Linked DNA regions of Piscinibacter sp. HJYY11. The protein of the gene in region 2 interacts with the protein of the main gene of each other region in a pairwise test. Links are inferred from orthologs where the notes say so. Each region holds a gene or a part of one and is shown on either strand. Other genes may lie near its edges. The genes, in order: recO and recR.

Region 1 (3,100 bases), on a different replicon or contig from region 2:
GCATCGGTGGCGGTGAGCGCGTCGCTCATCCACAGCTCGCCGAGCGCGCGCATCGGCGGCAGGTGGGTGAAGCCATCGGTGCGGAAGCGCTGCACGCGCCCGCCTTCGTGGTCGACGCTGATCAGCACGTCGGGCCGGATGGACTTGATCTCGGCGGCGAGCTCGGTGATCTGCTGGCGGTTCTGCCAGTTCCGGGCGAAGAAGATCAGGCCGCCGGTCAGCGGGTGCTTGAGGCGGCGGCGGTCGTCGCCGTTGAGGGTCGTGCCGGCGACGTCGAGCACGACGGGAGCGTGTGTGTTCATGGGGCAGCAGCAGCGTGGAGGCAGCGCAGGTAGGCGCGCACGGTTTCGGTCATGCCGAGTTCGAGGGTGTCGGCGATCAGCGCGTGGCCGATCGACACCTCTTGCACGCCGGGCACGGCGCGCAGGAAGTCGGTGAGGTTGGCACAGTTGAGGTCGTGGCCCGCGTTGAGGCCGAGGCCGGCACGGAGAGCGGCTTCGGCGGTGGCAGTGAAGCGCGCGAGCACCGCCGCCTGCTCGGGGGTGCCATGGGCGCGTGCGTAGGACTCGGTGTAGAGCTCGACACGGTCGGCGCCCACGTCCCGCGCGGCGGCCATCATCTCGGGCAATGGGTCCATGAAGAGGCTGACGCGGATGCCGAGCGACTTGGCTTCGGCGATGAGCGGCTTCAGCGTCGCGGCGTCTTCGGGGAAACGCCAGCCGTGGTCGGAGGTGGGCTGGCTCTCGCTGTCGGGCACGAAGGTGCATTGCTGCGGCGCTCGCTGCTGCGCGGCGAGTTGCCGCAGCAGGTCCATCAGGTTGTGCAGCGGGTTGCCTTCGATGTTGAACTCGGCCTGCGGCCACTTCGTCATCAGCTCGGCGAGGTCGAACACGTCGTGCGTGCGGATGTGGCGCTGGTCGGGCCGCGGGTGGATGGTGATGCCGTGGGCGCCGGCTTCAAGCGCAGTGCTCGACAGCCCCGTCACGCTCGGGAACGGGAGCGGGCGGCGGTTGCGGATCTGCGCCACCAGGTTCACGTTGACCGACAAGGCGGTGAGGCCGCGATGCGCGTCGAGACCGCTGGTGAGCAGAGGGTTCATGGGCTATCGATCAAGGGCTTGAACGTCGAGCATCACCTGGCGGGTGCGCAAGACGGGCGAGCCAAGATGATAGTGAAGCAGACCTCGCAAGATTGCTTTGAGCTCTGGCAGCACAGGGGCACAGGCCTGCTGCAAGGCGGCCAGGCTGCCGTGCTCGAGCGCAGCCTGCAGGCCGATCAGTTGCTGGGCGGAGAGCGAGGCCTCGCCCGTGCGCGGCAGTGTCACACCGGCTTCTGAGCGCACGGCATAGCGCGCATCGAGGCGGATGTCTTCCTGCGTGAGCGTCACCACCGCCAAGTCGGGCAGAAGGCCGATGGCTTTCAGCAGCAGGACCTCGAAGGCACGCAAGGCGGCCTGCGTGTCGTTCTCGTCGGCGGTGGCCAGCGCCGTCAAGGTCTGGGCATAGAGGTCGAACAGCGTCGGAACCGGGTCGCCCCGTGCCAGGAGCTTCATCAGCAGTTCGTTGAGGTAGAAGCCGCTGAAGAGCGCTGCCCCCGTGAGCATGGCTTGTCCACCGGCCCATTCGGCGGCACGCAGGGTCTGCACCTCGCCAGCGCTCTCGCCTGCATCCACCTTGGGCGGCTTGCCCAGCGTCACCTGCAGGCGCTGGAACGGCAGCAACACGGCGCGCATCTGCGAGTACGGCCGCTTGGCGCCCTTGGCCACGACGGCCTGCCGCCCTTGCTCGCGGGTGAAGAGGTCGAGGATCAGACTGGTTTCGCTCCAGTCGTAGTGGTGCAGGACGAAGGCGACCTGCTGCGCCGCAAGACGTGGGGGGCGCGTGGTGCGCGTGGCCATCCCGGCTACTCGTAGCCGTAGCTGCGCAGGTGCTCTTCGTTGTCGGCCCAGCCGGAGCGCACCTTCACCCACAGTTCGAGGAAGACCTTGGCGCCCATCAGATGCTCGAGCTCCTGGCGCGCTTCGGAGCCGATGCGCTTCAGGCGCTCGCCCTCGTGGCCAATCACCATGCCTTTGTGCGCATCACGCTCGACGACGATGGTGGCGGCGATGCGGCGCAGGTTGCCCTCTTCCTCGAACTTGTCAATGACGACGGTGGAGGCGTAGGGCAGCTCGTCGCCCGTCAGGCGAAAGAGCTTTTCGCGGATCAGCTCGCTCGCGAGGAAACGGTCGCTGCGGTCGGTGAGCGCGTCTTCCTCGTAGAACCAGGGCTGCTCGGGCAGGTAGGGCTGCACGATGTCGAGCAGGCGCTGCGTGTCAGCCTCTTTCTTGGCCGACAGCGGCACGAACTCGGCGAAGGCATGGCGGTCCTGCATGCCCTTGAGCCAGGGCACGAGCTCCGCGCGGCGGTGCACGGCGTCGAGCTTGTTGGCCACGAGGATGGCGGGCTTGCCCGGCGGCAAAAGGGCGAGCACCTTGGCATCGTCGAGGCCGAAACGCCCGGCTTCGACGACGAAGAGGACGACGTCGACGTCGAACAGCACCCCTTGCACGGTGCGGTTGAGCGTGCGGTTGAGCGCGGCGCTGTGGCGCGTCTGGAAACCCGGCGTGTCGACGAACACGAACTGGCTCTCACCCACCGTGCGGATGCCGGTGATGCGGTGCCGCGTGGTCTGCGCTTTCGCCGAGGTGATGCTGACCTTCTGGCCGACGAGCGCATTGAGCAAGGTCGACTTGCCCACGTTGGGGCGGCCGACGATGGCGACCAGTCCGCAGCGCTGCTGGCTGTCTTCAGCTTCGTCGGTCATGGTGTCAGGAGCGGAGTGCGCTGCCGGGCTTGTCATCGCTGGCCTTCAGCGACACCAGCATACGGCGGGCAGCTTCCTGCTCGGCCATGCGGCGCGAGCGGCCTTCACCGGTTTCGGTGAGGCTCAGGGCCGGCACGGCGCACTCGACTTCGAAGGTCTGCGCATGCGCCTGGCCGCGGGTGTTCAGGATGCGATAGGTCGGCACCGGCAGGCGGCGGGCCTGCAGCCATTCCTGCAACTCGGTCTTGGCGTCCTTGGTCCAGCTGTCGATGTCGGTGTTGAGGATGACATCGCC
Region 2 (3,152 bases):
CCGGCGGTGATCGCCAAGGTCGACCTGCCGGCCAATGCGGCGTCCGGCGTGCCGGCTGCAGCGCCAGGCGCGAGCGCATCGGCGCCTGACCGGGCCGCCTCGGCCGCAAGCTCCGTCGGCGCAGCGCTCAGCGACGGCAGCGGCCCGGTGGCCGCCGCACCGGTCGACCCCTTGCGCCCGGATGTGCCGGTCGACCTCGATTCGAAGACCGCCAACATCGACCTGTGGGAGCGCGTGCGCCGCGGCTTCGCGATGCCCGACCTCGACGCCCCGCTGGTGCGCACTGGCGAGCAGTGGTACTCGAGCCGCCCCGACTACGTGGCCCGCATGACCGACCGCGGCAGCCGCTACCTCTTCCACATCGTCGAGGAAGTGCAACGCCGAGGCATGCCCACCGAGCTGGCGCTGCTGCCCTTCATCGAAAGCGCGTTCAACCCGCAGGCCATCTCGTCGGCCAAGGCCTCCGGCATGTGGCAATTCATGCCCGCCACCGGGAAAAATTTTGACCTGCGGCAAAACGTCTTCCGCGACGACCGGCGCGACGTGCTCGCATCCACCCGCGCGGCGCTCGACTACCTGCAGAAGCTGCACAACATGTTCGGCGACTGGCATCTCGCGCTCGCCGCCTACAACTGGGGCGAAGGCAGCGTGATGCGCGCGCAGGCCCGCAACCGCAAGGCCGGCAAGCCGACCGACTACCTGAGCCTGCGCATGCCCAACGAGACGGCCTACTACGTGCCCAAGCTGCAGGCGGTGAAGAACATCGTGGCACGGCCCGAGGCCTTCTCGATCACGCTGCCGCCGCTGGCCAACCACCCCTACTTCCTGAGCGTGCCCATCGAGCGCGACATCGACGTCAACGTGGCTGTGCAGCTGGCCGGCATCTCGCGCGACGAATTCCTGACGCTCAACCCGCAGATGAACAAGCCGGTGATCCTCGCCGCCGGCACGCCTCAGATCCTGCTGCCCTACGACAACGCCAGCCTCTTCGTGCGCAACGTCGCCGCCCATCGCGGCCCGTTTGCCACCTGGACGGCCTGGGTGGCCCCCAAGACGGTGAAGCCAAGCGAAGCCGCCAAGCAGTTCGGCATCAGCGAAGCCGAACTGCGCGACGTGAACAAGATTCCGCCGCGCATGCTGGTGAAGGCCGGCTCGACCCTGCTCGTGCCGCGCGCTGAAACCCTCTTGAAGGATGTGTCGGTGCACCTGGCCGACAACGCCGTGATGTCGCTCGCGCCCGAGGCGGTGCCGCCGCGTCGCATCACGCACCGTGCGGTCAAGGGCGACACCGTCGCGTCGGTCGCTCGTCGCTACCGGGTGAGCGCATCGCAGGTGGCCTCGTGGAACAAGGTCGCCACCGGCGCCAGCTTCGCCGCCGGCCACAGCGTGATCGTCTATGTGCCGCAGCGGCAGCCCACCGTGCGCAGCAGCGTCAAGGCGAAGAAGCCAGCGATCCAGCGCAAGGCAACGAGCCCGACGCGCAAGCGTCGCTGATCAGCGGCGGTCGACCAGCGCGTGGGCGATGGTGCCCAGGTCCACGTATTCGAGCTCGCTGCCGATCGGCACGCCCCGCGCGAGCCGCGTGACCTTCACGCCACGCGACTTGAGCGCTTCGGCGATCACATGCGCCGTCGCTTCGCCTTCTGCGGTGAAGCTGGTCGCGACGATGACCTCGTCGACGCTGCCCTCGCTGGCGCGATCGACGAGTTGCTGCAGCCCGATGTCGCGCACACCGATGCCGTCGAGCGGGCTCAAGCGCCCCATCAGCACGAAATAGAGCCCGCGGTAGCTGCCGGTGCGCTCCATCGCCGCCTGGTCGGCCGGCGTCTCCACCACGCACAGCAGGCGCTGATCGCGGGTGTCGTCGAGACACGTGCGGCAGACCGTTGCTTCGGTGAAGGTGTGGCAGCGTTCGCAGTGGCGGATGTCGTTGACCGCCGAGGTCAAGGCATGTGCGATGCGCTGGGCGCCTTCGCGGTCGTGCTGCAGCAGATGGAAGGCCATGCGCTGCGCCGATTTCTGCCCCACGCCCGGCAGGCGTCGCAGGGCTTCGATCAGGCCGTCGAGCGCGGGTTCGGCCACGGGGTCAGAACGGGAACTTCATGCCGGGGGGAAGCGGCATGCCAGCGGTGAGCTTGCCCATCTTCTCCTGCGACACGGCCTCGGCGCGGCGCACGGCGTCGTTGAAGGCGGCGGCCACCAGATCTTCGAGCATGTCCTTGTCGTCGGCGAGCAGGCTCGGGTCGATGGCCACGCGCTTGACGTCGTGCTTGCAGGTCATCGTGATCTTCACGAGGCCGGCACCCGACTGGCCTTCGACTTCCAGGCTCGCGAGTTCTTCCTGCGCCTTCTTCAGGTTGTCCTGCATCGCCTGCGCCTGCTTCATCAGGCCGGCGAGTTGGTTCTTCATCATGGTGGGGTTCTCCAGAAATCAATGAGGCTTGACGGAGCCCGGCACGATGCGTGCCGTCTTGAACTGCTTCATCAGGGCCTGCACCAGGGGGTCGTTGTGGATGATTTGCTCGGCCTCGTTCTGCCGGCGCGTGCGTTCTGCCGCGGCGCGCTGGGCCGGCGTGTCGGTGGCAACACCGGCTTCGACCTCGATCTGCACCGGGCGTTGCAGCAGGTCGGCCAGCGCCGCCTGCAGCTTGTCGCGCTGGGCCGGTGCGCGCAGGGTTTCGCGCTCGACACGCAAGCGCCACACACCCGCGGGCTCATCGGCCGCGAGGCATTGCGCCTGCATCGCGAGTTCCTTCACCAGGGCGCCGATGCTGCCCGCCTCGACCATGCGGGACACAACCTCGGCCCAGCGGTCGCCGAGCGGCGTGGGCTCGAACACAGGCGCAGCGGCGGCCGTGGACGCAAACGGCCGCGGCGGCTCGCGCACCTCGACAGGCGCTGACGCGGCTTCATCTTCATCAGGCACGTCGTCGAGCCAGGGGGGCGGCTCGCTGCTCGCCGCGGGCGCCGGTGTGGGCACGACGGCAGCGCGCGCGGCCGGCGCCGGCGCGACCGCCGCCGCGCGAACGGACGGGGCCGCCGGTGCGGGTGAAGCAGGTGCGGGTGCGGGAACCGGCGTTGGCAGCGAAGGCGCAACCGCCACCGGCCGAGTCACCACGGCGGGTGCCGCGGTTCGCGCGGCAGGCGCCGAA

What was found.
Region 1: the proteins of recR (region 2) and recO interact in binary tests that used the Escherichia coli proteins (3 or more experiments, as listed by UniProt). The link is inferred for Piscinibacter sp. HJYY11 from one-to-one orthologs.

What each region holds. Positions count from the first base shown.
Region 1 is NZ_JAERQZ010000001.1:2,041,915-2,045,014, forward strand. What follows is about bases 1-2,786. They hold recO (DNA repair protein RecO), read right to left. Parts: upstream 1,898-2,786; coding sequence 1,103-1,897; downstream 1-1,102. Other genes in these bases: nagZ (beta-N-acetylhexosaminidase), read right to left, coding at 1-302; JI745_RS09300 (pyridoxine 5'-phosphate synthase), read right to left, coding at 299-1,099; era (GTPase Era), read right to left, coding at 1,903-2,786. In the rest of the region: more of era, read right to left, coding at 2,787-2,805; rnc (ribonuclease III), read right to left, coding at 2,810-3,100. UniProt on the Escherichia coli protein: Involved in DNA repair and RecF pathway recombination.
Region 2 is NZ_JAERQZ010000002.1:454,695-457,846, reverse strand. Bases 289-3,126 are described here. They hold recR (recombination mediator RecR), read right to left. Parts: upstream 2,083-3,126; coding sequence 1,495-2,082; downstream 289-1,494. Other genes in these bases: dnaX (DNA polymerase III subunit gamma/tau), read right to left, coding at 2,432-3,126; JI745_RS25690 (YbaB/EbfC family nucleoid-associated protein), read right to left, coding at 2,087-2,413; JI745_RS25700 (transglycosylase SLT domain-containing protein), read left to right, coding at 289-1,494. Also shown: more of JI745_RS25700, read left to right, coding at 1-288; more of dnaX, read right to left, coding at 3,127-3,152. UniProt on the Escherichia coli protein: May play a role in DNA repair. It seems to be involved in an RecBC-independent recombinational process of DNA repair. It may act with RecF and RecO.